DNA from 3 places in the Pseudonocardia sp. WMMC193 genome. Region 1 is predicted to be linked to each of the others. Evidence: riboswitches for the same ligand, from Rfam matches in the RefSeq annotation. Region 1 holds a riboswitch; each other region holds the start of a gene.
The links. Region 1 has a riboswitch for S-adenosylmethionine ahead of thrC (threonine synthase). Riboswitches for the same ligand answer to the same signal wherever they lie in the genome.
Positions count from the first base shown of each region.

Region 2: another riboswitch for S-adenosylmethionine. It lies ahead of L3X23_RS17785 (hypothetical protein); the one in region 1 lies ahead of thrC (threonine synthase).
Region 3: another riboswitch for S-adenosylmethionine. It lies ahead of L3X23_RS14010 (aminotransferase class V-fold PLP-dependent enzyme); the one in region 1 lies ahead of thrC (threonine synthase).

Region 1 is NZ_JAKKDO010000003.1:386,413-396,780, forward strand. It holds partial or broken gene L3X23_RS36545 (ComEC/Rec2 family competence protein) at 1-1,357, shown strand, start outside; gene thrC (threonine synthase) at 1,676-2,941, opposite strand; SAM riboswitch class I at 2,948-3,093, opposite strand; gene holA (DNA polymerase III subunit delta) at 3,324-4,292, shown strand; gene rpsT (30S ribosomal protein S20) at 4,474-4,740, opposite strand; gene L3X23_RS03190 (circularly permuted type 2 ATP-grasp protein) at 4,943-6,610, shown strand; gene L3X23_RS03195 (alpha-E domain-containing protein) at 6,610-7,554, shown strand; gene L3X23_RS03200 (transglutaminase family protein) at 7,556-8,398, shown strand; gene L3X23_RS03205 (DHA2 family efflux MFS transporter permease subunit) at 8,475-9,899, opposite strand; gene L3X23_RS03210 (hypothetical protein) at 10,013-10,368, shown strand, end outside.
Region 2 is NZ_JAKKDO010000003.1:3,433,923-3,444,290, forward strand. It holds gene L3X23_RS17750 (SDR family oxidoreductase) at 1-221, shown strand, start outside; gene L3X23_RS17755 (LLM class flavin-dependent oxidoreductase) at 497-1,657, opposite strand; gene L3X23_RS17760 (aminotransferase class V-fold PLP-dependent enzyme) at 1,855-3,258, opposite strand; gene L3X23_RS17765 (MFS transporter) at 3,242-4,534, opposite strand; gene L3X23_RS17770 (pyridoxal-phosphate dependent enzyme) at 4,537-5,934, opposite strand; gene L3X23_RS17775 (NtaA/DmoA family FMN-dependent monooxygenase) at 5,931-7,283, opposite strand; gene L3X23_RS17780 (LLM class flavin-dependent oxidoreductase) at 7,280-8,326, opposite strand; gene L3X23_RS17785 (hypothetical protein) at 8,367-8,588, opposite strand; SAM riboswitch class I at 8,734-8,824, opposite strand; gene L3X23_RS17790 (LLM class flavin-dependent oxidoreductase) at 9,117-10,331, shown strand; gene L3X23_RS17795 (NtaA/DmoA family FMN-dependent monooxygenase) at 10,343-10,368, shown strand, end outside.
Region 3 is NZ_JAKKDO010000003.1:2,656,241-2,666,608, reverse strand. It holds gene treS (maltose alpha-D-glucosyltransferase) at 1-96, opposite strand, end outside; gene L3X23_RS14020 (MarR family winged helix-turn-helix transcriptional regulator) at 219-665, opposite strand; gene L3X23_RS14015 (VOC family protein) at 728-1,096, shown strand; gene L3X23_RS14010 (aminotransferase class V-fold PLP-dependent enzyme) at 1,111-2,499, opposite strand; SAM riboswitch class IV at 2,543-2,655, opposite strand; gene L3X23_RS36600 (putative leader peptide) at 3,111-3,197, shown strand; gene L3X23_RS14005 (hypothetical protein) at 3,390-3,689, shown strand; gene L3X23_RS14000 (selenium-binding family protein) at 3,689-5,503, shown strand; gene L3X23_RS13995 (hypothetical protein) at 5,517-7,631, shown strand; gene L3X23_RS13990 (YeeE/YedE family protein) at 7,642-8,892, shown strand; gene L3X23_RS13985 (hypothetical protein) at 8,916-9,164, shown strand; gene L3X23_RS13980 (nitronate monooxygenase family protein) at 9,380-10,363, shown strand.

The DNA of each region.
Region 1 (10,368 bases):
CCTCACGCACCTGACCGCGGTGTCCGGGGCCAACCTCGTGATCGTCGGCGGGGCCGTCCTCGGCCTGCTGCGGCTGCTGCGGGCCGATCCCCGCGTCGCCGCGGCGGCGGCCGCCGTGGCCGTGGTCGGGTTCGTCGTGCTGGCGCGGCCGAGCCCGAGCGTGGTCCGCGCGGCGGTGATGGGCCTGATCGTGCTGCTCGCCCTGGGGCTGGGCCGCGGCCGCAGCGCCGTGCCCGCGCTCGCCGCGGCCGTCCTGGTCCTGCTGCTGCGCGATCCCGCGCTGGCGGTGGACGCGGGTTTCGCGCTGTCCGTGCTGGCCACGGGCGCGCTGGTGCTCGTCGCGCCGGGATGGGCCGCGGCGCTGCAGCGGCGCGGGGTGCCGCAGGCCGCCGCGGAGATGCTGGTGGTGCCCGCGGCGGCCTGCCTGGCCACCGCACCGCTCATCGCCGGGCTGAGCGGCCAGGTCAGCCTGCTCACGGTCCCGGCGAACCTGCTGGTCGTCCCGGCCGTGCCGGTTGCGACGGTGCTCGGGGTGCTCGCCGCGGTGGTCTCGCCGGTGTCGCCCGTCCTCGCGGAGCTGTGCGCGTGGCTGTCCGGCCCCGCCGTCGGATGGCTGGTCCTGGTGGCGGACCGGGCCGCCGCGGTGCCCGGCGGGGTGGTGCCCTGGCCCGCCGGGATGCTCGGGGCGCTGCTGCTCACCGCGGCCCTGCTGGGCCTGGTGGTCGCGTTCCGGTTCCGCAGGTCGCGGCTGGTGGTGCTGGCGGTCCTGCTCGGGCTGGCGCTCGTGCTGCTGCCCACCCGGGTCCTGCGGCCGGGCTGGCCGCCGCCCGGCTGGGTGGCCGTCGCGTGCGACGTGGGCCAGGGAGACGCCCTCGTCCTCGCCACGGGCGAGCCCGGCCGCGCGGTGCTGATCGACGTCGGCCCCGAGGACGGTCCCGTCGACGCGTGCCTGCGCAGGCTGGGGGTCGAGTCGCTCGCGTTGGTGGCGCTGAGTCACCTGCACGCCGACCACGTCGGCGGCCTCGCCGGGGCCCTGCGCGGCCGGTCGGTCTCGGCGATCGCGCTGGGCGCGTCCCACGAGCCGGAGTCGGCGGTCCGTCGGATCGCGGCCCGGGCCCGGGAGGCGGGGGCCGGTCTCGTGGAGCTGACCGTCGGACGTCGGCTGGAGTGGCGGGCGCTCACCCTGGAGGTGCTCGCCGCGGGCGGGCGCGAGGACATCGACGAGGAGGACGGCACGGCGGTCAACAACACCTCGGTCGTGGTGCGGGCGACCACGCCCGCCGGGCGCATCCTGTTCACCGGTGACATCGAGCTGGAGGCGCAGGCGGAGCTCGTGGCGAGCGGCGCGGACCTGCGTGCGGACGTGCTCAAGATGCCGCACCACGGCTCCCGCTACACCAGCCGCGAGTTCCTGGGCGCCGTCGCACCGCGTGCGGTGCTGGTCAGCGTGGGGGCGGGCAACTCCTACCGCCACCCGAACCCGGGCCTGATGGACCTGCTGGCCGGAGCCGGGGTCGCGGTGCGCCGTACGGACCTCGGCGGCGACGTGGCGGTCACCGCGGACGACGGGCTCGTCGAGCGGGGCGACCCGCTGCCCGCGCCGCGCGGCACCCGCCCCGTCCGCGAACGCGAACGGGCCCCGGGAACGCGTCCCGGGGCCCGTCGGCGGCGTGGCTCAGCGGTTCTCGAGCGCCTCGCGCACGGCCTTGCTCGTGGAGGGCACGGTGGCGGTCGGGCCCACCTGGCCGGACACCGCGTCCAGCGTCTTGAGCCCGTCGCCGGTGATCAGCAGGACGGTCTCGGCGTCCCGGTCGATCCTGCCCTCGTCGATCAGCTTCTTGGCGGTCGCCACGGTCACGCCGCCCGCGGTCTCGGCGAACACGCCCTCGGTGCGGGCGAGCAGCCGGATGCCGTCGCGGACCTCGTCGTCGGTCACGTGGCCGACGGCACCGCCGGTGCGGCGCACCGAGTCGAGGACGTACGGGCCGTCGGCGGGGTTGCCGATCGCCAGCGAGCGGGCGATGGTGTCCGGCTTGACGGGCTGGATGACGTCGTGTCCCGCCTCGAACGCGGTCGCGACCGGGGAACAGCCCGCCGCCTGCGCGCCGAAGATCCGGTAGGGCTTGTCGTCGACCAGGCCGAGCTTGACGAACTCGCCGAAGCCCTTGTCCACCTTGGTCAGCTGCGAGCCGGAGGCGACGGGGATGACGATCTGGTCGGGGAGCCGCCAGCCGAGCTGCTCGGCGACCTCGTAGCCCAGGGTCTTGGAGCCCTCGGCGTAGTACGGCCGGACGTTGACGTTCACGAACGCCCAGTCCTCGTGCTCGGCGGCCAGCTCCGTGGCGAGCCGGTTCACGTCGTCGTAGTTGCCGTCGACGGCGAGCAGCGTGCCGCCGTAGACGGCGGTGGTGGTGATCTTGGCCTGCTCCAGGTTGGACGGGATCAGCACCACGGAGTCCCACCCGGCGCGGGCCGCGGCGGCGGCCACGGCGTTCGCCAGGTTGCCGGTGGAGGGACAGCACAGCACGGAGAAGCCCAGCTCGCGGGCGGCGGCGAGGGCTACGGCCACGACCCGGTCCTTGAAGGAGTGGGTGGGGTTCCCGGTGTCGTCCTTGATCCACAGCTTGCGGACGCCGAGCTCGGCGGCCAGCCGGTCCGCCTCGATGAGCCGGGTCAGGCCGGGCTCGGTGTTCGGGTGCTCGCGCACGTTCTTCGGAACGGGGAGCAGGTCCTGGTAGCGCCAGATCGACTTGGGGCCCGCCTCGATGGAGGCGCGGGTGACCGTCGGGAAGTCGTAGGCGATCTCGAGCGGTCCGAAACACTCGCTACAGGCGAACTCGGCGGCCAGCGGAGCCTCGTGCCCGCACTCGCGACAGGACAGCGCGCGGGCCGAGCCCAGGTCGTAGGAGGTGCCCGTAGGCGTGTCAGCAGTGAGAGTCATCAGATCTCCTCATCTGTCCCGCTCGCGCGGGCCGGAATTGGCACCTGGTCCGTCGACGTGCGCACACTCCGAACGTGTGCAGCGCGGATCGTCGTTCGACGCCGGTTGCCGGGGCTTCAACGGGCCGTTCCCTCTGCCCCTCTGGATGAGCCATGTGCAGTTGTGCCCCGCCCGCGGGATCGACCCGGCGGGTGCGGACGTCCGGAGATCCGGATGTCGGCCAGGTTACGTCACCCGCGCGCCCCTCGGCCAGGTGAACCTCACATCCGAGAGCCGGCTCACGCGGCAGGCTCGGGCTGCGCGCGGATCGTCGGTGCCGTGCGGGACGATGGTCGGGTCCGCGGCCCGCCCCTGGCGGGTCCCCGTCCGCCGGAGGTCCGCCGTGCCCGCCACGAAGCCACCCGCCCCGCTGCAGCTCGTCGTGGGCGAGGAGGAGCTACTGGTCGAGCGGGCCGTCTCCGAGATCATCCGGTCCGCGCGCGCGGCCGACCCCGAGACGGACGTCCGGCGGCTGCGGCCGTCCGAGGTCACGGCCGGGGAGCTGGTCGGGCACCTGAGCCCGTCGCTGTTCGCCGAGTCGCGGGTCGTGGTGATCCAGGGGGCGCACGAGGCCGCGAAGGAGCTCGCCGCCGCGATCCTCGCCTACGGGCGGGCCCCCGAGGAGGGGATCGTGCTGGTCGCGGTGCACGCCGGCGGGGCGCGCGGCAAGCAGCTGGCGGACGACCTGCGCGCGCTCAAGGCCGTGGTCACCCGGTGCGACAAGCTCACCCGGGCCGAGGAGCGGGCCGAGTTCGTGCGCGCGGAGGCACGCCGCGCGGGCGGGTCGATCACCGCGGACGCGGTGTCGGTGCTGCTCGAGGCGGTCGGCTCGGACCTGCGGGAACTCGCCGCGGCCACCGGGCAGCTGGTGTCGGACAGCGGCGGCCGGGTCGACGGCGACGCGGTCCGCCGCTACCACCGGGGGCGGGCCGAGTCCTCCGGCTTCGCGGTGGCGGACAAGGCCGTCGCGGGGGACCGGGCGGGGGCGTTGGAGGCGTTGCGCTGGGCCCTGGTGCTCGGGGTGGCGCCGGTGCTGGTCGCGGACGCCCTGGCGGACGCGGTGCGCACGCTGGCGAAGGTCGGCTCGGCCGGTCGCGGCGACCCCAACCGCATGGCCCAGAGCCTGGGCATGCCGCCGTGGAAGATCCGCAAGGCCCAGGGGCAGGTGCGTTCCTGGCGACCGGCGGGCCTGGCCGTCGCCATCGCCGCGACCGCGCAGGTGAACGCGGACGTGAAGGGCGCGGCCGCGGACCCGGGCTACGCCCTGGAACGCGCCGTCCTCGCCGTCGTCGACGCCCGCGGCACCGGCTGACCCCCGGCGAACAGCGCGTTCGCCCATACCTAGCGAGCGAACGCGCCGTTCGCCGTCGGACCGGGTCCGGCGGATCGGGCTGCCGACACGACGACGGCGCTGCCCCACGGGAAAGGGCAGCGCCGTCGTCAGTCGCTCACAGGAGGGAGCGCGAACCACGCCCCGTGGGGCGCGGGTGGTCTCAGGCGGACAGCTCGGCGGCGCGCTTGGCGATCGCCGACTTGCGGTTCGCGGCCTGGTTCTTGTGGATGACGCCCTTGCTGGCGGCCTTGTCGAGGGCCTTGGCGGCGTTCTTCTGCAGCTGCACGGCCTTCTCGGTGTCGCCGGCCTCCGCAGCCTCGCGGAACTTGCGGATCGCGGTCTTGACCGAGGACTTGACCGACTTGTTGCGCTGCCGGGCCTTCTCGTTGGTCTTGACGCGCTTGATCTGGGACTTGATGTTCGCCACGCTGGTTGTTCCTCAGTCTTTTCGGGTTCTCGTCGTCTGTGCCGGCTCCGGCGATCCGCGAGCGGTTCTGGACCGATGCGAGCGAGCACGCCGAGCACTCGACGATCCATGCTACAGACCGGGCCGCGGGCCCCCGCAGGCGGACCCGTTTACCCGGACGTTGCACGTGTCTGTCTGGCTCACGCTGCGACGAACGGTCAAGATGACCTCCGTGAGCCGAGCAGTGGACCGTAGACCCGCACGGGACCCCGACCCCGAGACGAACGGCGCGGCCCACACGGCGCTCTTCGACGGGTACCTCGAGCCGGACCGCCCCCACCCGGACGCGTTCGACGAGATGTTCAACGCCGACGGCACCGTCCGGGCCCCCTACCGCAGGCTGCACGACGCGATCGCGCCCACGGCCGCGGCGGACCTCGCCGCGCGGTCGGACGCGCTCGACCGCGCCTACCTGGACCAGGGGATCACGTTCAGCCTGTCCGGCAAGGAGCGGCCGATCCCGCTGGACATCGTCCCGCGGGTGATCAGCGCGAGCGAGTGGAGTCGGCTGCAGCGCGGCATCGTGCAGCGGGTGAAGGCGCTCGAGGCCTTCCTGGCGGACGTCTACAACGACGCGCAGATCGTGCGGGACGGCGTCCTCCCGCGCAGGCTGATCACCAGCTGCGAGCACTTCAAGCGCGCCGCCCACCTGCTCAACCCGCCGAACGGGGTGCGCATCCACGTGGCGGGCATCGACCTCGTCCGGGACCAGGAGGGCACGTTCCGGGTGCTGGAGGACAACCTCCGCAACCCGTCGGGCGTGTCCTACGTCATGGAGAACCGGCGGACGATGGCCCGGGTCTTCCCCGACCTGTTCACCCGCCAGCGGGTCCGCGCGGTCGGCGACTACTCCACCCACCTGCTGCACGCGCTGCGGGCCGCGGCGGCCCCGAACGTCGCCGACCCGACCGTGGTCGTGCTGACCCCCGGCGTCTACAACTCCGCGTACTTCGAGCACTCCCTGCTGGCCCGCCAGATGGGCGTCGAGCTCGTCGAGGGCCGGGACCTGTTCTGCCGCGACAACCTCGTCTACATGCGGACGACGGAGGGCGAGCAGCGCGTCGACGTCGTGTACCGCCGCATCGACGACGACTTCCTCGACCCGCTGCAGTTCAAGCCGACCAGCGTGCTCGGGGTCGCCGGGATCATGAACGCGGCGCGCGCCGGGAACGTCGTGATCGCCAACGCGGTGGGCAACGGCGTGGGGGACGACAAGCTCGTCTACACCTACGTCCCGCAGATGATCAAGTACTACCTCGACGAGAAGCCGGTCATCCCGAACGTCTCCACGTTCCGGTGCTGGCTCGACGAGGAGCGCGGCCACGTCCTCGACCACCTCGACGAGCTGGTGCTCAAGCCGGTCGAGGGCTCCGGCGGCTACGGCATCCTGTTCGGCCCGGACGCCGACGCCAAGCAGCTCAAGGAGGCCCGCAAAGCCATCCGGGACGATCCGCGGGGGTGGATCGCCCAGCCCGTCGTGCAGCTGTCGACCGTCCCGACCAAGGTGGACGACCGGCTGGTGCCGCGGCACGTCGACCTGCGGCCCTTCGCCGTGAACGACGGCGAGGACGTCTTCGTCCTGCCCGGCGGGCTGACCCGGGTGGCCCTGCCGAAGGGCTCGCTCGTGGTGAACTCCAGCCAGGGCGGCGGCTCGAAGGACACCTGGGTGCTGGCCGCGAGCCGGGCGAGTGAGTCCGAGCGGGAGCTGGGGGAGCGCGGCATCGCCTCGAAGGCGCCGGCCAGCGGCCCGGCCGCCGAGCAGGGGCGCGAGCTCACCCTCGACCAGCAGCAACAGCAACAGCAGCAACAGCAGCAGGGGAGGGACGACTAGTGCTCGCCCGCAACGCCGAGTCCCTCTACTGGATCGGCCGGTACGTCGAGCGGGCGGACGACACGGCCCGGATCCTGGACGTCTCGGTGCACCAGCTGCTCGAGGACGCCACGATCGACGTCGACCTGGCGGCGCGCAGGCTGCTCGCCGTGATGGGGGTCGACCCCGGCACCTCCGAGCCGCTCGACGCGTTCTCGCTCACCGAGCTGCTCGGCTACTCCGCCGAGACCCCCGGCTCGATCGTCTCCTCGATCTCGAGCGCGCGGGAGAACGCCCGCGGCGCCCGCGAGGTCGTCTCCAGCGAGATGTTCGAGTGCCTCAACGCCACCTGGAACGCGCTGCCCGAGCGGCAGCGCTACGCCCGCTGGGTGGGCCCGGCGGCGTTCTTCAGCTACATCGAGGACCGGGCGGCCATGTTCTCCGGGCTCGCCGCCTCCACGATGAGCCGGGACGACTCGTGGCGCTTCTACCTGCTCGGCCGGTCGGTGGAGCGGGTCGACATGATCGTCCGGCTGCTGATGAGCCGGGTGTCGGACCGGATGAGCTCGCCCGGCTGGCTGTCCGTGCTGCGCTCCGCCGGTGCGCAGGACACCTACCTGCGCACCTACCGCGGCGCCGTCGACGCGGTGCGGGTCGCGCAGTTCATGCTGATGGACCGGCTGTTCCCGCGCTCGGTGTTCCACGCCCTGCGCGAGGCCGAGCTGTGCCTGCAGCAGCTCGACAACCGCCCGACGGTCCGGGTGGGCGCCAAGGCCGAGGCGCTGCGGCTGCTCGGGCGGGCGCGCAGCGAGCTGGAGTTCCTCCGCCCGGAGGAGCTGCTCGACGACCTGCCCGCCCAGCTCGAGGGCCTGCAGGAATGCATCCGGGAGGTCGGCGAGGCCGTGTCGCTGCAGTTCTTCCACGCCGCGCCCTGGGTGGCGTGGACCGCGCCGGAGGTGGGCTGACATGGGCTGGCGGATCAGGGTCGTCCACGAGACCGGCTACAAGTACAGCTCCCCGGTGCACGAGACCTACAACGAGGTGCGGCTGACCCCGCGCAGCGACCAGCACCAGAACGTGATCGTCAGCCGCGTCGAGACGGTGCCCGCCACCCGCAGCTACCGCTACGAGGACTACTGGGGCACCCAGGTCACGGCGTTCGACCTGCACGCCCCGCACACGGAGCTGCTGGTCACGGGCATCTCGGTGGTCGAGACCGGGGACGACTCGGAGCCGGTCCGGGAGGCCGACTGGGACGAGCTGGCGTCCGAACCTGTGCGGGACCGCTACACCGAGATGCTGGAGTTCACCGACTACGTCAGCCGCGACCCGGAGCTGTCGAAGATCGCGAAGTCCCTCAAGAAGGGCAAGGAGCCCGCGGACGCCGTCCTGGCCGCCTGCGAGTGGGTCCGCGAGGCGATGACCTACCAGCCGGGGACGACCGGGGTCCACACCAGCGCCATCCAGGCCTGGGAGGCGGGCAAGGGCGTGTGCCAGGACTACGCGCACCTCACCCTGGTCCTGTTGCGCGAGATGGGGATCCCCGCCCGGTACGTCTCCGGGTACCTGCTGCCGAAGAAGGACGTCAAGGTCGGTGCCACCGTCTCCGGCCAGTCCCACGCCTGGATCGAGGCCCGCACCGGCGGCTGGTGGGGCTTCGACCCGACCAACGGGATCCCCATCGGCGCGCGCCACGTCTGGGTCGCGGTGGGCCGCGACTACGCCGACGTCAGCCCCCTGAAGGGCATCTACTCGGGCGGCAGCGCCGAGACCCTGGACGTCACGGTGGACATGACGCGCCTGGCCTGACCACCGGGCATTGTGGAGCCACCACGGTCGTCTCGCGGCCCGGAGACGACAGTGGTGGCTCCACAGTGCGGTCGGGTCAGTGCGCCGCGGGCTTCTTGCCGCCGAGCAGCAGCGCCACCGGGATGGCGGCGGTGCCGATGATCGCCGCGCAGAGGAACGCGGCGTGGGCACCCGTGGCGTCCGCGGCGACGTTCGGGGTGGAGGCGAAGACCACCATCAACGTCACGAACAGCGCAGTGCCCGCCGCGCCCGCGACCTGCTGCAACGTGGCCAGGATGGCGCTGCCGTGCGAGTCGATCTCGCTGGGCAGGCTGCCGAGGGCGTCCGTCATCAGCGGCGTGATCATGAACGACAGGCCGGTGACCAGCAGGATGTGCAGGCCGATCAGGAGCGGCACCGGTGTGGACTCGCCCACGACGAGCGCGAAGCCCCACAGCGCCAGCGCCAGCACGACGACGCCCGGCAGCACCAGCGGTCGGGCGCCGACCCGGTCGTAGAGCCGCCCGACGAACGGGCCGAGCAGGCCCATCACCAGGCCGCCGGGCAGCACCGCGAGGCCGGTGACGAACGCCGACACCCCCATGACGTCCTGCATGACCAGCGGCAGCAGGATCAGCACGCCGAACAGCGCCATCATGCCGAGCACGGTCAGCGCGAGCGCCACCGCGAACGTGCGGTGGGTGAACGGACGCAGGTCGAGCAGCGGGTTCCCGGTGCGCTGCAGCGCGAGCTGGCGCATCACGAACAGCGCCATCGCGAGCACACCGACCACGATGGGCAGCCACGGCGGCACGTGGGCCTCGCCGCGGGCGGACTCGCCGATCGTCGAGAGCCCGAAGACGATCCCCCCGAAGGCGAGCGCCGAGAGCACCACGGACAGCCAGTCCAGCGGGATCGACCGGGTCTCGCCGTCGAGCCGGAGGAAGACGGCGCCCGCCGCCAGGGCGATCAGCGCGATCGGCAGCACGATCAGGAACATCCAGCGCCAGCTCAGGGTCGACAGGATGATCCCGGAGATGGTCGGGCCGATGGCGGGGGCCACGGCGATGACCAGGGTGATCACGCCCATCTTCGCGCCGCGCTGCTCGGCGGGGACCAGCCGGATCACCGACGTCATCAGCAGCGGGATCATCACGGCGGTGCCGAGCGCCTGCACGATCCGGCCGACGAGCAGCACGCCGAAGCCGGGGGCGAGCGCCGAGATGAGCGTGCCCGCGCTGAACAGCGACATCGCCATGAGGTAGACGGTGCGCGGGGTGAGCCGCTGCAGCAGGTAGCCGGTGATCGGGATGACCACCGACATGGTCAACAGGAACCCGCTGGTCAGCCACTGCGCGGTGCCGACGGTGACGTCCAGGTCCGTCACCAGCACGGGCAGGGCGACACTCATGATCGTCTCGTTGAGGATCATGACGAAGGCCGAGCCGACCAGCAGCCAGATCACCGTCGAGGCGGAGCGGGTGGACTCCGCGGAGGCGGGGGGTGCGTCGGGCGCGGTCATGCAGGGACTCCAAACAGGGGTCGTTCACGCGGATCTCGCATGTACGAGTAGACGCTATCCGCACCCTCAACTCATCGGCGACGCGATTTCCTCCCGCCGGCTACGCTGTCCGGATGCACAGCGACGACGTGCGTGCCGCGGCCGCCGCCTGCACCGGGCTGTTGCGGGGTGCGGTCGGCCGGGACTGGTCGGTGCGGGCGGGCGACCTGGACATGACCGTGGCCCAGGTGGTCGCGCACGTGGGGGAGAGCCTGCTGGTCCACACCGACGACGCCGCCCGCGGCCTCGGCCTCGCCTTCGAACCCGACGCCCGCCTGGCGGGCCACGTCGTCCGGCGGCTGTTCCCGTGGGCGCCGCACGACGAGCGTTCCTGGCCGACGCTGCGCTGGGCCAACGGCCGTGCGCCCCTGGGCGGCCGACCCCGACTGGCCGACTGGCGATGGCACTGCGCCCCGCTCGACGAGTGGGA
Region 2 (10,368 bases), 3.0 Mb from region 1:
CCCACCTGGGCTCCCGGGTGCACGCGCTGGCCCCGTCGACCACGTTGCGGCTGCTCACCGCCGTCGAACGCCTGCTGCCCGCGCCGACCGGCACGGACGCGCCCGCGCGACCGGCGCACACCGCGCCCCTCCCGGCGTGGCTGCGCAAGCTGACCGGACTCGACCGGGCCGCGGCGCAGCGCTGGCACGAGTACACCGATCCCGCACCGGGCGGGCGGTGACCCCGCACCACACGACCGCGTGCGCCGCCCGCCCGGACTGGACGGCTGGCGAGCTGGACCGAGCGCGGCGACCTCGCCCCCTACCTCGACGCCGTCGCCGTCCTGGGCCCGCTCCCCGACCACGACCTGCAGGAGTGAGCGGGCAGGCCGACGACGGTCGCCCCGGGGACCCCGCGACCGGACCGGAGCACCTCGCCTCCAGAGCCCCGCCGAGATGAACCTGAGGGCTGTTCGATCATGGTCCGGACAGCCCTGAGGTTCATCTCGGCGGGGGGTCACGAGGCACGGGCCGGCACCGCGGCGGGCCCCGGGTCCGGCAGCCGCCCGGGCGGCGCCCACACCCCGCGGCGGGCGAGGATCGGGAGCACCCCCTCCCCCATCCACCAGGCCTCCTCGAGGTGGGGGTAGCCGGAGAGCACGAACTCGTCGATGCCCGCCTCGTGGTACTCGGCGATCCGGTCGGCGACCTCGGTGTGGCTGCCGACCAGCGCCGTCCCCGCGCCGCCGCGGACCAGCCCGACGCCCGCCCACAGGTTGGGGGCGATCTCCAGGCCGCGCGCCGACCCGTCGTACCGCCCGCCGTGCAGGGCCCGCATCCGCCGCTGCCCCTCGGACTCGCTGGCCGCCAGGCCGGTCTGGATCCGCGCGACCGCCGCCGGGTCCAGCGCCGCCAGCAGCGACTCGGCCTGCGCCCACGCCGCCTCGGCGGTGTCCCGGGTGATCACGTGCAGGCGGATCCCGAACCGCGGCCGCCTGCCGCGCTCGGCCGCCAGCCCGCGGATCCAGGCGATCTTCTCCGCCACCTGCTCCGGGTGCTCGCCCCAGGTCAGGTAGACGTCGGCGTGCTCGGCCGCCACGGGGCCCGCCGCCGCCGAGGAGCCCCCGAAGTAGATCGGCGGCACCGGGTCCGGGAGCCGGGCCAGCTCCGCGTCCTCGACACGGACGTGCTCGCCCGCGAACGACACCGTCTCCCCGCGCCACAGCCCCCGCACGACGTGGAGGAACTCGTCGGTCCGGGTGTAGCGGGCCTCCTTGTCGAGGAAGTCGCCGTAGGCCCGCTGCTCCCGGGCCTCGCCCCCGGTCACGACGTTGAGCAGCAGCCGCCCGCCGGAGTGGCGTTGGAAGGTCGCGGCCTGCTGCGCCGCCAGCGTCGGGGAGATCGAGCCGGGCCGGAACGCGACCAGGAACTTCAGGCGTTCGGTGTGGGCCACGAGCATCGCCGTGGTGAGCCAGGCGTCCTCGCACCAGGCGCCCGTGGGGGTCAGCACGCCGGCGAACCCGACCTGCTCGGCCGCGCGGGCGACCTGGATCAGGTAGGGCAGGTCCGCGGGCCGGATCGTGCCCGACGACTCGGTGGACACGCCGTGGCCACCCCCGACGAGGTGGCGGCTGTCGCCGTTGGTGGGCAGGAACCAGTGCAGGGTGGCGGTGGACACGAGTACTCCCGGGAGGACGGAGGGGCGGGACGGCTGGTCCGCCGACACAGCGCCGCGTGCGTCCGGCAGAAGTCCACGTGGCGCCGCTTCGTCCACACCTGCGTGCGCATGCCCACCTCCCCTCGAGATCTCCGCCGGTCCCCACTGAATCCGCGCCGCCGCCGACGTGTCAAGGCCGGTGTCCGGGTGAGCGGCCGTCAGCGGGTGAGGCGGTCCAGGAAGGCGATCAGCAGGGCCTCGCGCAGGCGGGGCGGGGCGGCGTCGAGCAGGGCGTTGACCGGCGCCATCCGCTTCGGGACCGCCACGCCGCCCTCCCCGCCCAGACCGGCCAGGGCCAGAAGGCCGTCGAAGGCGGCGTCGTCCAGGGTGGCGGGGTCCAGGGCCGCCGCCGCGGCGCGCAGCTCCGGCGCCACCTCGACGGGACCCGCCGCGACCGCCGCGGCCACGGACTCCCGCAGCGCCGCGACGAAGTCGTCGACGCCGCTCGCGGTGGCCGCGCAGACGGTCAGGTGCAGCGTGGCGGGCATGCCCCGGAACGCCATCTGCGGCTGCACGAACCAGCCGCGCTCGCCCATCTCGTCGCTGAGGGTGAACACGTCGAGCGCGTCGTCGGTGGCCACCGCCAGCAGCGTCGAGTCCGGCTCGGCGGCCAGGCGCAGGTGCTCGGTGGCCCGCACGGCGTCCGCGAGCGCGCGGGTGGCGTCCACAGTGGTCTCCACCAGGGCGCGGTAGCCCTCGGCGCCGATGTGCTGCACGACCGCCCAGGCCGCCGCCACCGGCCCGCCCGAGCGGGTGGACTGCATCGTCGCGTTCAGCATCGTGTAGCCGGGCCAGTCCGCCGCGGCGAAGAACTGCGGGCGGCGCAGGCCCGCGTCGCGGTGCAGCAGCAGCGACACCCCCTTCGGGGTGTAGGCGTACTTGTGCAGGTCGGCGGACAGGCTGGTCACCCCGGGCACCGCGAAGTCCCAGGCCGGGAGCCCCCGCATCCAGGGCAGCACCCAGCCGCCGATGCACGCGTCGACGTGGCAGCGCACCCCGCGCGCGGCGGCCGCCGCGGCGATCGGCGCCACCGGGTCGAGGACCCCGTGGGCGTACGAGGGCGCGGACACGGCGACGAGCACGGTGCGCTCGGTGATCGCGGCGGCCATCGTCGCGGGCACGGCCCGCATCGACTCGTCGACGTCCACCGCCACCAGCTCGACGCCGAAGTAGTGCGCCGCCTTGTGGAAGGCCCCGTGCGCGGTTGTCGGCACGACCATCGCCGGTCGGGTGATCTCCGGGTGCGCGTCCCGGGCGGTCTGCACCGCGAGCAGGATCGACTCGGTGCCGCCCGAGGTCACGGTGCCGACGGCGGTGTCCGGCGCGTGGAACAGCGGCCGGGCGAACCCGACGAGGTCGCGCTCCATCGCGGCCAGGCTGGGGAAGGCGGTCGGGTCGAGCCCGTTGGTCGCCCCGAAGCCCGCCAGCGCCGCCCGTCCGACGGCGTCGGCGTCGGGGAGCCCGGAGTCGTAGACGTAGGCCAGCGTGCGGCCGCCGTGGGTGGGGAGGTCGCCCGCGCGCAGGGCCTCCAGGCGGGCGAGCACGTCAGACGTCGGCGACATCGGTGGTCCTCTCGTCCAGTGAGTACCGGCGCAGCGGCAGCAGGCTCACCGCGACCAGCACGGCGGGCACCAGCGTGAAGCCGACGGCGATCGCCGTCAGCGCCGAGTCCGACTGCACCGTGCCGCCGGAGGTCGACGCCGCATAGCCACCGATCGCCAAGACCAGCCCGTAGAGCCCGGGGCCGAGCGCGAGCCCGAGGGTCTCCCCCGCCGTCCAGAGGCCGGTGAGGACGCCGGTGCGGTTGACCCCCGAGGTGCGGGCGGCGTCCGCGGCGACGTCCGGGAGCATGGCCAGCGGGAAGACCTGCGTGCCGGCGTACCCGATCCCCGCGACGCCCGCGGCGACGTAGGCGAGCACCGTGAGGTCCGTCCGCACCGTCCACAGGGCCAGGACGCCGACCACCAGCACCACGGTCGCGGCCAGGTACCCGTTCCGCTTCCCGCGGCGCGCCGCCCAGCGCTCCCACAGCGGGCTCACCAGCAGCGCGGGCCCGACGAACGCGGCGAAGAGCACCGACGAGGCGGCCGGGTCCGCGAGCAGGTTCCGGGCGACGTAGGAGACCCCGGCGAGCAGCGCGCCGACCCCGAGCGCCTGGACGACGAAGGCGACCAGCAGCCGTCGGAAGTCCGGGACCGCGGCGACCACCCGGAGCTGCGCGCGCAGCGGCCCGGTCGGCGCCGCGCGCGCACTCTCCGCGACACCGCGGGTGGCCAGCCACGCCCCGACCGTCCCGACCAGGAGCAACACCCCCACGTAGGCGCCCATCGCGGGGTAGCCGAACGCGGTGACGACCAGCGGCGCGGTCGCCCCGGACACGAGGATCGCGACCGCGATCACCGCGACCCGCCAGGTCATCATCCGCGTCCGCTCGCCCGGGTCGGCGGTGATCTCGGCCGGCATGGCGTTGTAGGGCACCTGGAAGAAGGCGTACGCGGTGGCGCACGCGACGAACGCGACCAGCACCCAGACCGCCGCGACGGCGGGCGGGGAACCCGGTCCCGCGAAGATCAGCGCGAACGTCACCGCCACGCCGACGCCTGCCCACGCCAGGAACGGCCTGCGCACCCCGCGGCGGTCGCTCACCCGGCCCGCGATCGGGTTGAGCACCACGTCCCAGGCCTTGGGCACGAACACGATCAGTCCGGCGAGACCGGCCGCGACGCCGAGGGTGTCGGTGAGATACGGCAGCAGAAGCAGGCCGGGCACCGTGCCGAACGTGCCGGTGGCCAGCGAGCCGAGTGCGTACCCGCGGCGGACGCGGCTGGGCAGAGCCATGATCAGGATCGTTGCAGCGGGCGCGCGGTCAGCGACGCGCGGGTGAGGACCCCGGCCAGCCTGCCGTCCCGGAGCACGTGCAGGACGTCCGCCCCCGCCGTGCGGGCCAGCGCCTCGGCCACCGTCTCGCCGGTGCCCACGGTGACCGGTGCGCCGGGCGGGACGGTGATCGCGGCGTCGGGGTCCCCCGGCACGAGGCCCGCGCGCAGCCGCGGCACGTCCAGCGCGCCGAGGATCTCGCTGCCCGCCGTCGGGAAGCGCGGGCTGCGCCCGGCGAGGACCACCGGCAACACCGGCTGGGCGTCGCCGACCTCGGCCGCCAGCTCCGTGGCCGCGCGCAGCGTCGTGTCCGGGGTGACGGTGACGACGGCGCGGTCGGGGATCCGCTCGGCCAGCAGGTCCGGCCGGTCGCCGTCGAGGAAACCGGTGCGCCGCAACCAGTCCGTCGAGTGGTACTTGGAGAGGTAGGCCCGCCCCGAGTCCGGCAGGATCGCGACGACCGTGGCGTCCGCGCCGAGGCCGCGCGCGGTGCGCAGGGCCGCCGCGACCGCCAGCCCGGACGAGCCGCCCACCAGGATCCCCTCCTCGGCGGCGAGCCTGCGGGTCGTCAGCACGGACTCGCGGTCCGGGATCGCCTCGATCCGGTCGACGACCGCCGGGTCGTAGGACAGCGGCCAGACGTCCGCCGCGGTGTCCGGGTGGCGGTAGTGACCCGCCGCCTCGACGAGGAAGGGGCTGCCGTCCCCGCCGTGGTACACCGAGGTCGCCGGGTCCGCACCCACCACGGTGACCCGGCCCCCGCTGACCTCCTTGAGGTACGCGCCGGTCCCGGTGATCGTGCCGCCGGTGCCGATGCCCGACACGAGGTGGGTCACCCGGCCGCCGGTCTGCGCCCAGATCTCCGGTCCGGTGGTCCGGCGGTGCGCGGCCGGGTTCGCCGGGTTGTCGTACTGGTGGGCGAGCCAGCCGCCGGGCCGCTCCGCGGCGAGCCGCGTGGCCAGGTTCATGACGTGCTCGGGGTGCTCGCGGGGCAGGTTCGAGCGGGTCTGGACGATCTCGGCGCCGTAGGCGCGCAGCACGTCCACCTTCTCCACGGCGACGGTGTTCGGCAGCACCACCAGGCAGCGGTAGCCGAGCACGGCGGCGGCCTGGGCGAGGCCGGTCCCGGTGTTGCCGGACGTGCCCTCGACGATCGTCGAGCCCGGCCGCAGCAGGCCCGCGGCCTCGGCCGCGCGCACCATCTCCAGGGCCGCCCGGTCCTTCACCGAACCGCCGGGGTTCAGGTACTCCAGCTTCACCAGGACCTGCGCCGCCAGGCCCGCGGTCAGGCGCCGCAGCCGGACCAGCGGGGTGTTCCCCACCAGGTCCAGGACGCTGCCCTGAACGCCGTCGTGGCTCACGCCGGGCCCAGCTCGAGGTGCTCGCGCAAGGTGGTCCCCTCGTACTCGGTGCGGTACACCCCGCGTTCCTGCAGCTCGGGGACCAGCCGCTCGACGACGTCCGTGAGCGCCTGCGGGACAAGGTAGGGCAGCAGGTTGAAGCCGTCCACCACGCCTTCCCGGACGTAGTGGGCCCAGACGTCCGCGACCTGCCCCGGGGTGCCGACGAAGGGCGGGCGAGACGAGCTGACCTCGATGGCCAGCTCCCGGATCGAGAGGTTCTCGGCCGCCGCGCGCTGCCGCCACTGCTCGATGAGCGCCCGTTTGCCGGTGCGCCGCTCGATCGAGATGGTGCCGCGCGAGGGATCGAGCTCGGCGTCCGTCGGCTCGATGTCCGGCAGCGGGCCGTCCGGGTCGTAGGCGGACAGGTCCGTGCCCCAGTACTGCTCGAAGTACGACAGGGCGCGCGGCCCGGTGACCTGCTCGCGCCGCACCCAGGCCGCCTTCTCCTCGGCCTCGGCCGGGGTGTCGCCGAGCACCACGGACGCGCCGGGCAGGATCCGCAGCGAGTCCGGTGCGCGGCCGTGGCGGGCCAGCCGGGCCCGCAGGTCGGCGGCGTAGGCGGCGGCCGGTTCGAACGCGGTGTGCGCCGAGAACACGACGTCCGCGTGCCGGGCGGCCAGCTCCCGTCCGCCTTCGGAGTCCCCGGCCTGGAACAGCACCGGCCTGCCCTGCCTGCTCGCGGGCACGGTCGGGGTCGCGGTGAACTCGACCAGGTCGGTGGCCCGTTCCACGGTCTCGATCGCGCCGGGCCGGGCCCAGCTCTTGGCCCGGCCCTCGTCGGCGGGCTCCCAGTCCGGTTCCCAGCCCGCCCAGAGTGCCTTGGCGGCCTCGACGAACTGTGTGGCGCGCTCGTAGCGCCGGTCGTGCGGGAGCCATCCGCCGTGCCGGAAGTTCTCCCCGGTCCACGCGTTGTCGGTGGTGACGATGTTCCAGCCGGCCCGGCCGTCGGACAACAGGTCGAGGGCGGCGAGCCGGCGTGCGAGGTCGGCCGGGTAGTTGTAGGTCGTGTTCTGGGTGGCGACCAGCCCGATCCGCTCGGTGGCGCCCGCGAGGGCGGCGAGCTGAGTGATGGCGTCCGGTCGCCCGGCGACGTCGAGATCGTGGACCCGGCCCCGGTTCTCCCGCACCCGCAGGCCCTCGCCGAGGAAGAACGCGTCGAACAGGCCGCGCTCGAGCAGGCGGGCGAGGTCGACGAAGGTCTCGATCGCCATCTGCGGGGCCGACCGCGGGTCCGCCCACAGCGTCTGCGGCCCGACGCCGGTGAAGAAGACTCCCAGGTGGAGACGGCGCTGCTGGATGCGGCTCATCGGACACTCCCGGCGAAGCGGTTGACGGGACGGGGCAACCCGAGGGACTCGCGCAGGGTCCGCCCCGGCGGGCGGCGCAGGTCGGCGAGGGCGGGCAGCACCCGGTCGGCGAGGATCGGCAGGTCCACGGCCTGCACGGCGGGATGGAACCGGACCCCGTCGACCACCCCGGCCAGCTCGCGCAGCAGGGTGACCAGCGCGTCCGCGGACCCCACGTGCCGCAGCGCGCCGCCCGGTTCCCAGAGCGTGTCCGCGTCGAGGGCGGCGAGGCGGTCGGCGGCCGGCTCGTCGGCGTCGAGCACCACCTCCACCTCGGCGAACCGCACCGGGGAGTCCGCCGCGGCGAGGTCCGCACCGACGAGCGCGACGTCCGCGAGCCCGCCGAGCCCGAGGCGGGCGTCGGCCAGCACGACGAGCTGCCCCTGCGGGGGCCGCGGGGTGATCAGCGGGCCGCGGACGGTGAACCGCGCACCGACGGCGTCGACGTGGTGCACCCGGTCCGGGTCCAGGTAGCGGCCGGTGGCGACGTCCTTGATGACGGCGTCGTCCTCCCAGGAGTCCCAGAGCGCGCGGGCGGTGTCGACCACGTCCCGGGTCTCGCGGTCCAGGTCCGCGGGCGCCAGCGGGGTGGCGCCGATCGTCGCGGCCGCGGCGGGATCGTTCGCCGTGCCCACCACCCAGCCGCCGCGCCCGTGGGTGGCGTGGTCGAGCGCGGCGAGCTGGGTGGCCAGGTGGAACGGCTCGGTGGTCGCCACGTGCAGGGTCGGGGCGAGCCCGATCCGGGACGTGGTGGTGGCGACGAACGCGGCCCGGGTGCCCGCTTCCAGTCTGCCCGCGGCGTCGAGCCCGGAGCTCGGGGGCACGGGCGAGTCGGCGAAGGTGGCCAGCACGAAGCCGGCCCGCTCCGCGCCGTGGACCGCGGCGCGCACCGCGGCACCGCCGAGCACCGCGCCGGGTGGGCGCCCGGAGTGCCGCCAGGCGGCGGGGTGGGCGCCGTCGCCGTCGAGCTCGACGGCGAGGGACAGGCGGGGTGACGGGGTCACGGAACCTCCGGGTGCGTGGGTCGAGCGCCACCCGCTCGGCTCACCGGAGCCGCGGAATGCGGCTCAGCGCCGAGCGGGCCACGGCCAGGTGCTGGGCGACCTCGGCGGCGATCAGGTCGCTGGGGGCTGCGGCGCCGGTGGCCCGCAGCGAACGGTTGCGGTCGACGAGGGACTCCAGCGACTCGAGGAGCTGGTCCCCGATCTCGGTGAGGCGGTCGTCCGCGGTGGGCGGGAGGGACGAGAGTGACGGCAGGACGGACATGGCTTCCCCTGAGGTGATGGTCGGGACGGGCGGTGCGGGGCCGCGGTCACCGACAGAGGGACGCCTCGGTCCGGCAGAAGTCCACGTGCCGTCGCCTCGTCCACGACCCCACCCCGGGACGAGTGCACGGACCGGACACGGAGGACCCCCATCGTTCCCGGCAGGAGCACCCTGCAGGGGTCTGCGGGTTGCTGCGGCGTCGACGAGCCGGGTCTCTCGGCCGCTCAGGATGGCTGTTGACCTCCACTAGACCTCCGCCCCGACCGGGTGTCAAGCGCATGAACGCTCATGTTCCGTGCGGCGGGACGCGCCCCGGAAACGTTCGGACACCGGTGCGCTGTGCCCTGACTCACACCGCGGGCACGTCCGGGGCGGGCGATGCTGGAGGGAGACGTCGTCTCGAGGAGGTTCGGATGCCCGGTCCGGGAGCCCTCCTCGTCGCACGTCGGTGGCTCGACGGGCTCGGCTCGCCGCCCGGCCACTGTCGTCCCTGATCACGGCCCCGCACCGCCACCGATCAGGAGACCCATGTCCGAGACCCGAACCTCAGGGCACCTGCACCTCGGCGTCGCGCTCGACGGCGCCGGCTGGCACCCCGCCGCCTGGCGCGAGCCCGGCGCCCGCCCGAATGCGCTGTTCACCCCCGGCTACTGGGCCGGGCTGGCCCGCACCGCCGAGCGCGGCGGACTGGACCTGCTGACCATCGAGGACAGCCTGGCGCTGCAGACCCACGACGCGTTCCGGTCCGACGACCGCACCGACGAGGTCCGCGGCAGGCTCGACGCGTTGCTGACCGCCTCCCTGCTCGCGCCGCTGACCAGCCGGATCGGCCTGGTCCCGACCGTGACCGTCACCCACACCGAGCCCTTCCACGTCTCGAAGGGCATCGCGACGCTGGACCACACCTCGCTCGGCCGGGCCGGGTGGCAGGTCAAGGTGTCCGGGCGGCCCGCGGAGGCCGAGCACGTCGGACGCCGGGAGATCCGCCCGGTCGCGCAGGCGGACCTCGCCGGGGACGGGCTCCCGCCGCAGTTCGTGGAGCTGTTCGACGAGGCCGCGGACGTGGTCGAGGTGGTGCGCAGGCTCTGGGACAGCTGGGAGGACGACGCCGAGATCCGGGACGTCGCGACCCGGCGGTTCATCGACCGCGACAAGGTGCACACCGTGGACTTCGAGGGCCGGTTCTTCCGGGTCCGCGGCCCGTCGATCGTGCCGCGCCCGCCGCAGGGTCAGCCGGTGGTGACCGCGCTGGCCCACCGCCGCGAGCCCTACGAGCTGGCCGCCCGCGGCGCCGACCTGGTGTTCGTCACGCCGGGGTACGCGGGGCCTGCGGAGCAGGTCCTGGCCGACGTCGCGGCGGCGGCCGAGCGGGTGGGGCGGACCGGGGAGCCGCTGCAGGTGTGGGCGGACCTGGTGGTCTTCCTCGACACCCCGACCGAGTCCGGTGCCCGGCGGAAGGCCCGGCTCGAGGAGGTCTCCGGCGCGGAGTACACCTCGGACACCACGGTGTTCGCCGGCTCCGCCGCGGACGCCGCGGACCTGATCGGCTCCTGGCACGCGCTCGGCTACCACGGCGTGCGGCTGCGGCCCGCCGTCGCCGTGGACGACCTCGCCGCGATCACCGGCGACCTGGTCCCGGAGCTGCGCGGGCGAGGACTGTTCCGGCCGGACGAGCAGGCGGGGAGCCTGCGGGCCCGACTCGGGCTGCCGACCGTCGTCCCCAACCGCTACGCCGCCGTCTGAGAGGCGCCCCCATGTCGCGCAAGCAGGTCATCCTCGG
Region 3 (10,368 bases), 2.3 Mb from region 1:
CGGGTACTCGTGCTCCGCGTAGGTGATCTCGCTCGGTTCGTGGGGTGCCTGCTCGGGCGTCCGGCCCGATGTCTGCAGCCCCTGCTCGTCCGTCATCAACGCTCCGTGCTCGCCTGGTGCCCGCCTCAGCCGGGGGAGGTGTACCACCCACCCCGACGAGGCAACGACGGTGACGCGCCCACGATGCGCCGCGCTCCCTGTGATCGCATGCCGAGCGGTCAGCCGCGCAGGGAACGGACCATGCTCCGGAGTATCCGCAGGGCGCTCTCCCGGTCGGCCTCGGTCAGGCCGGACAGCATCCGGACCTCGACGGACCGCACCGCGGCGGTCGCCTTCGCCAGGCTCCGCCGCCCGCTGGGCGTGAGCCGCGTCGGCAGCACCTTGCCGACGGGTGCCTGCGCGGGCCGGGCGACCAGGCCCTCCCGTTCCAGCGTCTGGAGCAGCACGTTCATCGACTGCCGGGTCACGAACGCGCCCCGCGCGAGGTCGGAGTTCGACAGGCCCGGCCGCTGGGCGAGCAGCTCCAGGCAGGAGTAGCGGGTCACCGTCATCCCCAGCGGGCGCAGCACGTCCTCCATCGCCAGGCGCAGCGCGCTCGACGCCTCCTTCAGCAGATAGCCGAGCGACGTCTCGAGAACGACGCCGTCGACCTCGTCTTGACTCATGTCAGGATTCTGACATAGCCTGGCTCGTGTCAGAAAGCTGACACGAAACGAGGAGTGCCACCATGCCCGTCACCGGCCCCGACTTCATCTCCCTCCAGGCGCGCGACCTCGCCGCCTCGCAGGCCTTCTACGAGCGGTACCTCGGGCTCGTCCGCGCGCAGGCCGGGCCGCCGCACGCGGTCGTGTTCGAGACCGAGCCCGTCGCGTTCGCGCTGCGGGAGGTCGTGCCCGGCACCGACCTCGACTCCGCCGCGCACCCCGGCATCGGGGCGGCGATCTGGCTGCACGCCACGGACGTGCAGGCCGTCCACGACGCGCTCGTCGCCGACGGGCACACGATCGTGGCCGAGCCGATCGACGGCCCCTTCGGGCGCACCTTCACCTTCGCCGACCCGGACGGCTACCGGATCACCCTGCACGACCGCGCCTGACGCGCGCCGCAGGCTCAGTGGCCGCAGCCGGAGGCGCCGCCCGCGGTGTGCCCGAGGCCGAACGGGTCGAGGTCGCGGGTGTCCCCGCGCGGGGTCCAGCGCCCCTGGACCTCGTGGTAGTCCCCGGCCGGGCCCTGCTCGGCGATGCTGCGCACCGCCGCCACCAGCCGGTCCACATCGGATGCGGTGGTGTTCAGGCCCAGGCTCACCCGGACCGCGTCCGCGCCGCCCGCCAGGCGGGCCAGCAGCGGGTGGGCGCAGAACCGGCCGTCCCGCACGCCGATGCCGTGCTCGGCGGACAGCGCGGCGGCGACCAGACCGGCCGGGACGTCCCGCACCACGATGCTGACGACCCCGACCCGGTCCTCGGCGTCCGCCCAGATCCGCAGCGGCACCACCTCGGCCACCTCGGCCAGGCCCGCCGTCAGCCGCTGCAGCAGCGCCCGCTCGTGCGCGGGCACCGCGGTGTCGATCACCGGGTCCAGGGCGCGGCAGGCGGCGGCCAGGGCGGCGGCGCCGAGCACGTTCGGCGTGCCGGCCTCGTGGCGGTGCGGCGCGGGGGCCCAGGTGACCTCGGCGGTCGCCCCGGACACGCCCACGGCCTGCACCGCGCCACCGCCCGCGAGGTAGGGCGCGGCCACGTCCAGCCAGTCCCGACGCCCGACCAGCGCACCCGCGCCGTAGGGGGCGTAGAGCTTGTGCCCGGAGACCACCACGTAGTCGACGTCCCAGGCGGCGATGTCGACGCGGCGGTGCGGGGCGAGCTGCGCGGCGTCCAGCACCACGCGGCACCCCGCGGCGTGCGCGAGGGCGGTGATCTCGGCGATCGGCGGGATCTCGCCGGTGACGTTCGACGCGCCGGTGATCGCCAGCAGGGCGGTGGGTCGCTCGGTCAGCGCCTCGGCGAGCCGCTCGAGGGTCTCCGCGACCGTGTCCGCCGCGGCGAGCACGCGGTGGTCGCCGCGCCAGGCGAGCAGCGTGGCGTGGTGCTCGAGGTCCAGGCAGAGCGTCGCACCCGGCACGGCCCCGGCCAGCAGGTTCAGCGCGTCGGTGGTGTTGCGGGTGAACACCGTGACGTCGTCCTCGCGGGCCCCGAGGAACCGGGCGACCGTGCCGCGGGCCGCCTCCAGGACCGAGGTGCACACCTGGCTGGCGTAGCCCGCGCCGCGGTGCACGCTGGAGTAGTAGGGGAGCAGCTCGGCGACGTGGTCGGCGACCGCCTGCAGGGCGGGCGCGCTCGCGGCGAGGTCGAGGTTGGCGTAGGGCACCGTGCGCCCGTCGACCAGCGGCACGGGCAGGCCGGTGCCGACCAGGGCGGGCAGTGCGACAGCGGCGGGCGGCGCGACCGCGGCGCCAACGGGTGCGGTCGGGGCGGCACAGGGCGCGACGGCGGTGTGGGACATGGTGATCCTCCCGGATCCGTGACAGGACCCGGCGCTGCACGCGGGTCCGCGCTTGCCACCGCGGGTTCGCGGCGGCCAGGTCGTCACCCGGAGCACCCCACCGCGGAGGAGGGTTGCCGACCAGCGAGCCGGGGCTTGACGCTGGCACTCATGACCTGCCGACGACGGTAGGCAACCGATCCGGCCCCGGTCAAGTGTGATCCGGGAAACGCCGAAATGACTGGACATTGTCGGGTCGAGCTCCCAGGAATGGTGGCCGATTGTCTGTTCTAGGCGGCGGCGCGCAGATTAACGGCGGATTTCCCCGGCCGGATCGGGAAATCGCGACCCTGGGTGATCATGGGGCCGTGCCAGCGGGCATCGTGTGGGCTTCCGTCGGCCTCCGAGCCCTGGTGAGATCGTCGTGCCGTGATCGGTTCCCGGGCAGGGGAACACGATGGGGTGAGAGTGGGTGCGACCCGCGCCGCGTGGGGACCGAGCCGTTTTCGGCGTCGAATCGCGTGGCCCCGGTCACGATTTCCGCCATTTCGGCCGTCCCAGACGCACCGGACAATGTCGATCTCGGGGGGCGCTGTTCGCCATTGCTCCATACGGGTGGCACAGTCCTCGGCATGCGCCTCACCACCACCTTCGCGGTTCGACGCCACGTCGACCTGCGCCGCGTGGCGAGCGCGCTGTGTAGCGCGACGGTGAGCTGAGGTCCGGGGCCGTTCGGCGACACCGCCGCAGACCCCGCCTCCCCCTCCTCGCTCCGACGCACCCCCGCGGTGCGCCAGGTTCGCGCCCGACCCGCCGTCCCGCCGTGTCCCAGGGCTCCCCGCTCCACATCGGACACCCCGGCGACGCGGGTCCCGCCGAGCCGTCCGCTCCCCAGAGAAGAAGGAATCACCATGTCCAGACTCCGAACGCGCCTGCTCGGCAGTGCCGTCCTCGCCAGCGCGGGACTCGCCGCGCTGGCGGGCACCGCGCAGGCCGCGACGCCGGACCTCGTGCCGGACCTCGCGCCGGTGCTGTCCGCGCCGACCGGGATCGACCCGGCGCCCGCCCCCACGGCGCCCTACGTCGAGCCCAGCCAGACGTACTACGACGACCCGCTGAACCAGCAGCTCGACTTCGCCCCCGCCGGCGTGCCGATCGCGGGCCTGATCAAGTCGGTCGCGGGCGCGCCCACCCGACTGCTCCCCAGCTGATGCGCGGCGCACGCAAGGTCCTGCTCGGCCTGCTGGCGGTGGGGGTGGTCGCCGGGGTCACGGCGATCCCGAGCGGCGACGCCTACGCGGACGTCCAGACGGTCCGGTCCTCGATCAAGGGCGCGGACGGCAAGGACTACTGGGTCGAGAACAACCTGGTGGACACCGCGACGAAGCCGGACGCGGGCACCCGTCCCGAGTACATGGTCGTCTGGGCCGGTGACGAGAACGTCGCGGACACCGTCGTCCCGGACGTCAAGAACCTGCCCGGGTCGCTGGCGAACCCGCTCGACAAGGCGCGCAACGCCCTGCCGGGGCCGGACTTCATGGCGGTCGTCGACGTCACCAAGGGGTCGGCGAACTACGGCAAGGTCGTGAACACGGCCACCGTGGGCCCGCTGGTCGAGAACGAGCCGCACCACATGCAGTACTCGTGGCGCAAGGGCGACAAGATCTACGCGGGTGGCCTCTTCTCGGCGGCCACCTACGTCTTCGACGTGTCCGCGCTGCCGGAGCTCAAGCTCTCCGGCATCAGCCTCCCCAGCCAAACCCTCTGCGGGTCGGTGCCGGACGCGTACTGGGTTCTGAAGGACGGGACCGCGTACGGGACCTACATGGGCGGCCCGGTCGTCCCCGGTCCCTGCACCTACTCGAACGGCGAGGTGCGCACCGGCAACGGGTTCGCGGGTACGCCGGGCGAGGTCGTGCGCTTCGGTCCGGACGGGCAGAAGCTGGTCGAGGCCCCGGCCGCGACCCGCACCCCCGAGGACCCGACGCAGTGCCTCAACATGCCGGCGCTCGGGCAGCCCAGCTGCGCGAACCCGCACGGCATCCAGGTCCGCGAGGACCTGAACACGATGGTCACGAGTGACTACGCCGAGCCGCGGACGATCATCCTCGACCCGGTGAAGGCGCCGTCGCCGTACCTGCGTCGACCCACGGTGCGGACCTGGGACATCTCCGACCTGAACCACCCGAAGGTCAAGTCGGTGTCCTACCTGCCGACCGGTCCGCGCTCCGGCGCGGGCGACCCGCTGCACAACGAGAACCGGGCCGCGATGGAGACCACCGTCACCAACCTGCCCGGCCACAAGGGCGCCTTCGCCCAGACCATGCAGGGCGGCGCGCTGTTCTACACGCCGGACATCACCGTTCCCGAGCCGGAGTGGAAGGAGATCTACGACCTCTCCGCCGCGGTGAAGGAGCTGGACCCGAAGGCGGGCGACAACGGCGGACCGTCGTCCAACGGCGGCTGGCTGCAGACCAGCCCGGACGACAAGACGCTCTACCACGCGATCATCGGCCGCAAGCCGGGCGCGCTCGGGCCGACCGACCCGGGGACGAACGGCGGCGTCATCGCGCTGGACATCGAGAAGCTGGTGAACGCCGGCACCGACGCCCAGTGCTCCATCGACACCGAGGCCGAGATCGCGGCGGGCGGCGCCGAGTCCGACTGCCCGACGCTCAAGGGGCACCAGACGATCAACCCCGGCAAGGCCGCGGGTGGTCCGCACTGGGGCGCGCTGGACACCCTCGAGCTGGGGGCCGACGGCTTCTACCACCAGACCGACCAGCCGAAGCGGCTCGCGACCGCGAACTACTTCGTGGCGCGCACCGGCACCGACGGTGACCACCGGGTCTGCCTCGTGGACATCGCGCAGGACGGGTCCCTGACCCTCGACGCGGACTTCAAGGACGAGAACACGGGTGACACCTGCATCTCGTTCAACCGGGAGCGCTGGCCGCACGGCGCCTTCGGCAACGCGAAGCCGCACTCGATGCTGTTCGTCGCGAACGATGCCGACATCAAGTAGGCGTCTCCTGGTCGTGCTCCCGCTCGCCCCGCTCCTCGCGGTGGCGGGCGGGGGCACGGCCTCCGCCCTCGACGCGGGCTCGCCCACCTCCGCCGCACGTGCGGCTGCGGCGCTGGGGGAGCAGGCGGGGGCGTTCGCGGTGGGCCTGCGGGTCGCGCTGCTAGTCGGGACCGCGCTGGTCGCGGGCCTGGCACTGGTCGGGCTCGTCGCCCCGGCGCCCGCCGGTCGGCCCGGGCGCGGCATCCGGGTGACGGGCTGGGTGGCGGCGGGCGTCGTGGCCGTCGCGGCCGAGGTCGTGCACCTGACCGGGGACGTCGCGGTGCTCGGAACGGTCCTGCAGGTGGTGGCGGCCCTGGCGGCCGCGGCGCTGATCGGGTCCCGCTGGGCCGCCCTCCCCGGGGCGGTCCTGCTGGGTCTGCTGGCGGTGCAGCTCGGGTCGGTCCGGACCGGCCTCCCGTTCCTGCTCGACGTCGCGTACGCCATCGGGGCCGCCGCCCTGCTCGGCGCCGCGGCGACGCTCGCCGCGGCCCGGCGCGGGTCCGCTGCCACGCGCACGCGAGTCGCCCCTCCCCAGGGGACTCTCGAGGCGCGCCGCTCCCGCGAGAACGCAGAGGCCCCGACGGTGCAGTTCGCGGCCGTGGCGTCGGGCGCCGCCGTCCCGGACGAGCCCGCCGGTCGGGGCGGGCCCCCGCTCGTCCCGGTCGCGATCGTCGGCGGGCTGCTCGCGACGGCGGCCGCGCTGGCACAACTGCTGGTCAGCGGCCCGCAGACGAGCCACGACCTGGTCGGCAGCCCCTACGGCCTCGCCTCGCTCGCGGCGGTGGCGCTGCCGCTGCTCGCGGTCGTGGGCGTGGCGGTCGCGGCCCGGCCCGAGCGCACGTTCCGTGCCGGCGGCGCGATCGCGGCGGCACCGGGCGCACACGACTCGCGAGCGTCCGGCGCCGAGCACACGACACCGGCGCTCGGCGCCCCGCGCCCGGGCCGCGAGCTCGCCCGCATCGGGGCGGTCGTCGGCGGCGTGGGGCTCGCGGCGGCGTCCGTGCTGGCGGCGCTCCCGCCGCCCGGTCCCGCACCCGTACCCGGCCAACCGCTGCTGCGGACCGTGGCGAGCGGCGGCGAGACCCTCGCCGTGCTCGTCGCGCCGCTGCGGCCGGGACCCAACCTGGTGCACGTCTCGGGGGACTACACCGCCCCGGCCGCGACCACCCCGGTCGCGCACCACCACGGAGCCACCCCGGCGACGGCGACCGTCGCCGCCGGGGACGCCCCGCCCGTCCCGATCACGGCGCGGGACGGCGCCGGGGGCGGCTGGGCCGTCGTCGACCTGCCCCCGGGGAAGGGCACGCTGACGCTCGCCGTCGGCACCGGGTCGGCGACGGTCCCGGTCGACACCGGGACCGCGCCGGAGCAGGCCGGGGCGCTGGTCGGCCCGGACGGGCCGGAGTGCGCGTCCGCCCTGCTCGGGGACCTCGCCGGGCAGCGGCCCGGCACCCCCGCGCCGGAGGTGGGCGCCTGCCCGTCGGACGCCCTGTCCGAGGCGGACGCCGACGCGCTGCGGGCGACCGTGCGCGGCATCGTCGACCGCGGGGTGGACCGGATCCGGCTGGTCGCCGACGACTCACCCCGCTCGGTGCAGGCCGCCGCCGTCGTGCACGAGGCCGCCCCGGACGTCTCCTACTCCGACCGGCCCGACCCGGACTCGGCGCTGGTCGTCGTGTCCGGCTGGGCGCCCGCGCGGGCGGCGCTGGACGACGCGTCGGCCCGCGCGCTGGAGACCCCCACCCACCTGGGTGGGACCTACCTGGCGCCCTGGCTGCTGACCCCCGGAGTCGTCACGGCGACGGCGTCCTCGGTGCTGCCGCTGACGTTCGACCCGCAGGACACCCGGTCGCGGAACTACGCGGGAGCCGTCGCCGCGCTGTTCCCGGGTGAGCCGCCCGCCACCGCCGGGTACCTGGCGTGGGCGCGGCACGAGGGCGTCCCGCCCGCCCCGCGACCGACGCTCTACGGCGCCGCCCCGGTGGACGTGCCCATGACCAGCACCGGCGAGCACCACGCCGGCACCCCCAACCCGGCGTCGTGGTTCCCCGGCGGGACCGTCGTCCCGGTCTCCGCCCCACTCGACTAGAGGAGTCACCGTGTCCGTACTCACCGACCTGCGCGCCACCGAGCGCGCGGCGTTCGGACCCCAGGACCGCAAGGCCGCGCCCGTCCAACCCGTCCCGACCGCCGCCGCGGTCCTGCTCGCCGCCCTGTTCCTGTGGGGCGTCTCGCGGGTCGCGCCGACGACGATGGTGCTGACCGGCGCGCTCGGGCTGCTGCTCGGGTTCACCCTGTTCCACTCGCGCTTCGGCTTCACCTCCGGGTGGCGCCAGCTGGTCGCCGTGGGGCAGGGCGCGGCCATCCGGGCGCACATGCTGATGCTCGGCGTGGCGACGGTCCTGTTCGGCGTCATCTTCGCGACCGGCATCGGCCTGTCCGGCGACCCGCGGGGCTATGTCAACCCGGTCGGCATCGGGCTGGTCGTGGGCGCCTTCCTGTTCGGCGTCGGGATGCAGATCGGCGGCTCCTGCGCGTCCGGCACGCTGTTCGCCGTCGGCAGCGGGCAGTCGGCGATCGTGCTGACCCTGTTCGGGTTCGTCGTCGGCTCCGTCTTCGCCGCGCTGACCTTCCCCTTCTGGACGTTCGTGGTGCCCCAGGGCATCCCGGTCGACCTCAGCACGGTCTTCGGCATCCCCGGCGCGGTCGCGGTCTCGCTGCTCGTCATGGTGCTGATCGCCGGCGCCACGTACGTGGTCGCACGCAGGCGGAACCCCCCGCCCGTCGAGCGTCCGCCGTCGGCGGCGGGCCTGGCCCGTGCGCTGCGGGGCTCGTGGCCGATGTGGGTGGGCGCGATCGCGCTCGCGGTGCTGAACGCCGGCGTGCTGTTCGTGTCCGGCCAGCCGTGGGGCGTGACGTCCGCGTTCGGGCTCTGGGGCGCGAAGGTGCTGCAGTGGTTCGGGGCCCAGCCCGAGAACTGGGCGTTCTGGCAGGTGCCCGCCAACGCGAAGATGCTGGCCGGGCCGGTGCTCGCCGACCGGATCTCGGTGCTGGACATCGGGATCATGGTGGGGGCGCTCTTCGCCTCCGGCGTGGGCGGCGCCTTCCTGCTGCACAAGCGGATCCCGTGGCGGATCGCGGTGGGCGCGGTCGTCGGCGGGATCCTCATGGGGTACGGCGCGCGGCTCGCGGGCGGCTGCAACATCGGCGCCTACTTCTCCGGGATCGCCTCGTTCAGCCTGCACGGCTGGATCTGGGGTGTGGTCGCGCTGGCCGGGACGTGGGTCGGACTGCGGCTGCGGCCGCTGTTCGGGCACACCAACCCCAAGCCGGTCGACTCGCTGTGCTGAACACATCATCGAAGGGACACACCATGATCCGCAGCTCCACCACCGCCGTCCTCGGGGGCGTCGCCCTCGCCGTCCTCGGGGCGGGTCTGACCGCCACCACCGCGAGCGCGGCCCCGGTGATCGCCGAGCCGTCCACCCCGCCGGCGGAGACGCCGGTCGCCGGCAACCCGGTGTGGGTGACCGACCACCTCCCGGTGCCGATCGACGACCCGACCCTGGGCGTGTTCGACCTGCTGGCGCCGGTGTACGGCGCCCTCGGCGGGGTCAACTGACCCACCGCACCGTGGAGCCACGGCGGTCGTTCCGAGCCCCGAGAACGACGGTCGTGGCTCCACACCGCGTCGGCCGTGACGGAGAGCCGATTGACGCCCCCGCCTCCGCCCGGCACGATCACGAGCACCTGAAGTCATCGATCGTTCGTTCAGTGACTCGTGCGCCGACGCCCGCCGGGCCGGCCCGCGGATCCTGGGCGGGGACGGGAGTGCGGATGCGGACGCGGTTCACGGAGCTGTTCGGGGTCGAGCACCCGATCGCCCAGGGGGGCATGCAGTGGGTCGGGCGCGCGCCGCTCGTGGCGGCGGTGGCGAACGCGGGGGCCCTGGGGTTCATCACGGCCCTGACCCAGCCGACGCCGGAGGACCTGCGTGCGGAGATCCGCCGCTGCCGAGAGCTCACCGACCGGCCCTTCGGGGTGAACCTCACGATCCTCCCGGCGATCACGCCGCCGCCGTACGCCGAGTACCGGCAGGTGATCATCGACGAGGGCGTGCCCTTCGTCGAGACGGCGGGCGCGAACCCGGTGGACCACCTGCCGCACTTCCACGACGCGGGGATCAAGGTCATCCACAAGTGCACCTCGGTGCGCCACGGCGTGAAGGCCCAGTCGCTCGGGGTGGACGCGCTGTCGATCGACGGCTTCGAGTGCGCCGGGCACCCCGGTGAGGACGACATCCCCGGCCTGATCCTGCTCCCCGCCGCCGCGGACGCGCTCGAGATCCCGTTCATCGCCTCCGGTGGCTTCGGGGACGGCCGCGGTCTGGTCGCGGCGCTCGCGCTCGGCGCGGACGGGATCAACATGGGCACCCGGTTCATGGCGACCGTCGAGGCCGACATCCACCAGAACGTCAAGGACCGCCTGGTGGCGGCCCAGGAGCGGGACACCCAGCTGATCTTCCGGCAGCTGCGCAACACCTCCCGGGTCGCCGACAACGCGGTCTCCCGCGAGGTCGTCGAGAAGCTGAACGCCGGCGCGACGTTCGAGGAGGTCCGCGACCTCGTCGCGGGCACCCGCGGCCGGCAGGTCTACGAGACGGGCGACCTGGACGCGGGGATCTGGTCCGTGGGCATGGTGCAGACGCTCATCCGCGACGTCCCGACCTGCGCGGAGCTCGTCACCCGCATCGTGCGGGACGCCGAGCAGATCATCACCGAGCGCCTCGCCGCCGCCGTCGGCACCACGGCGGCCGCCTGAGCGCC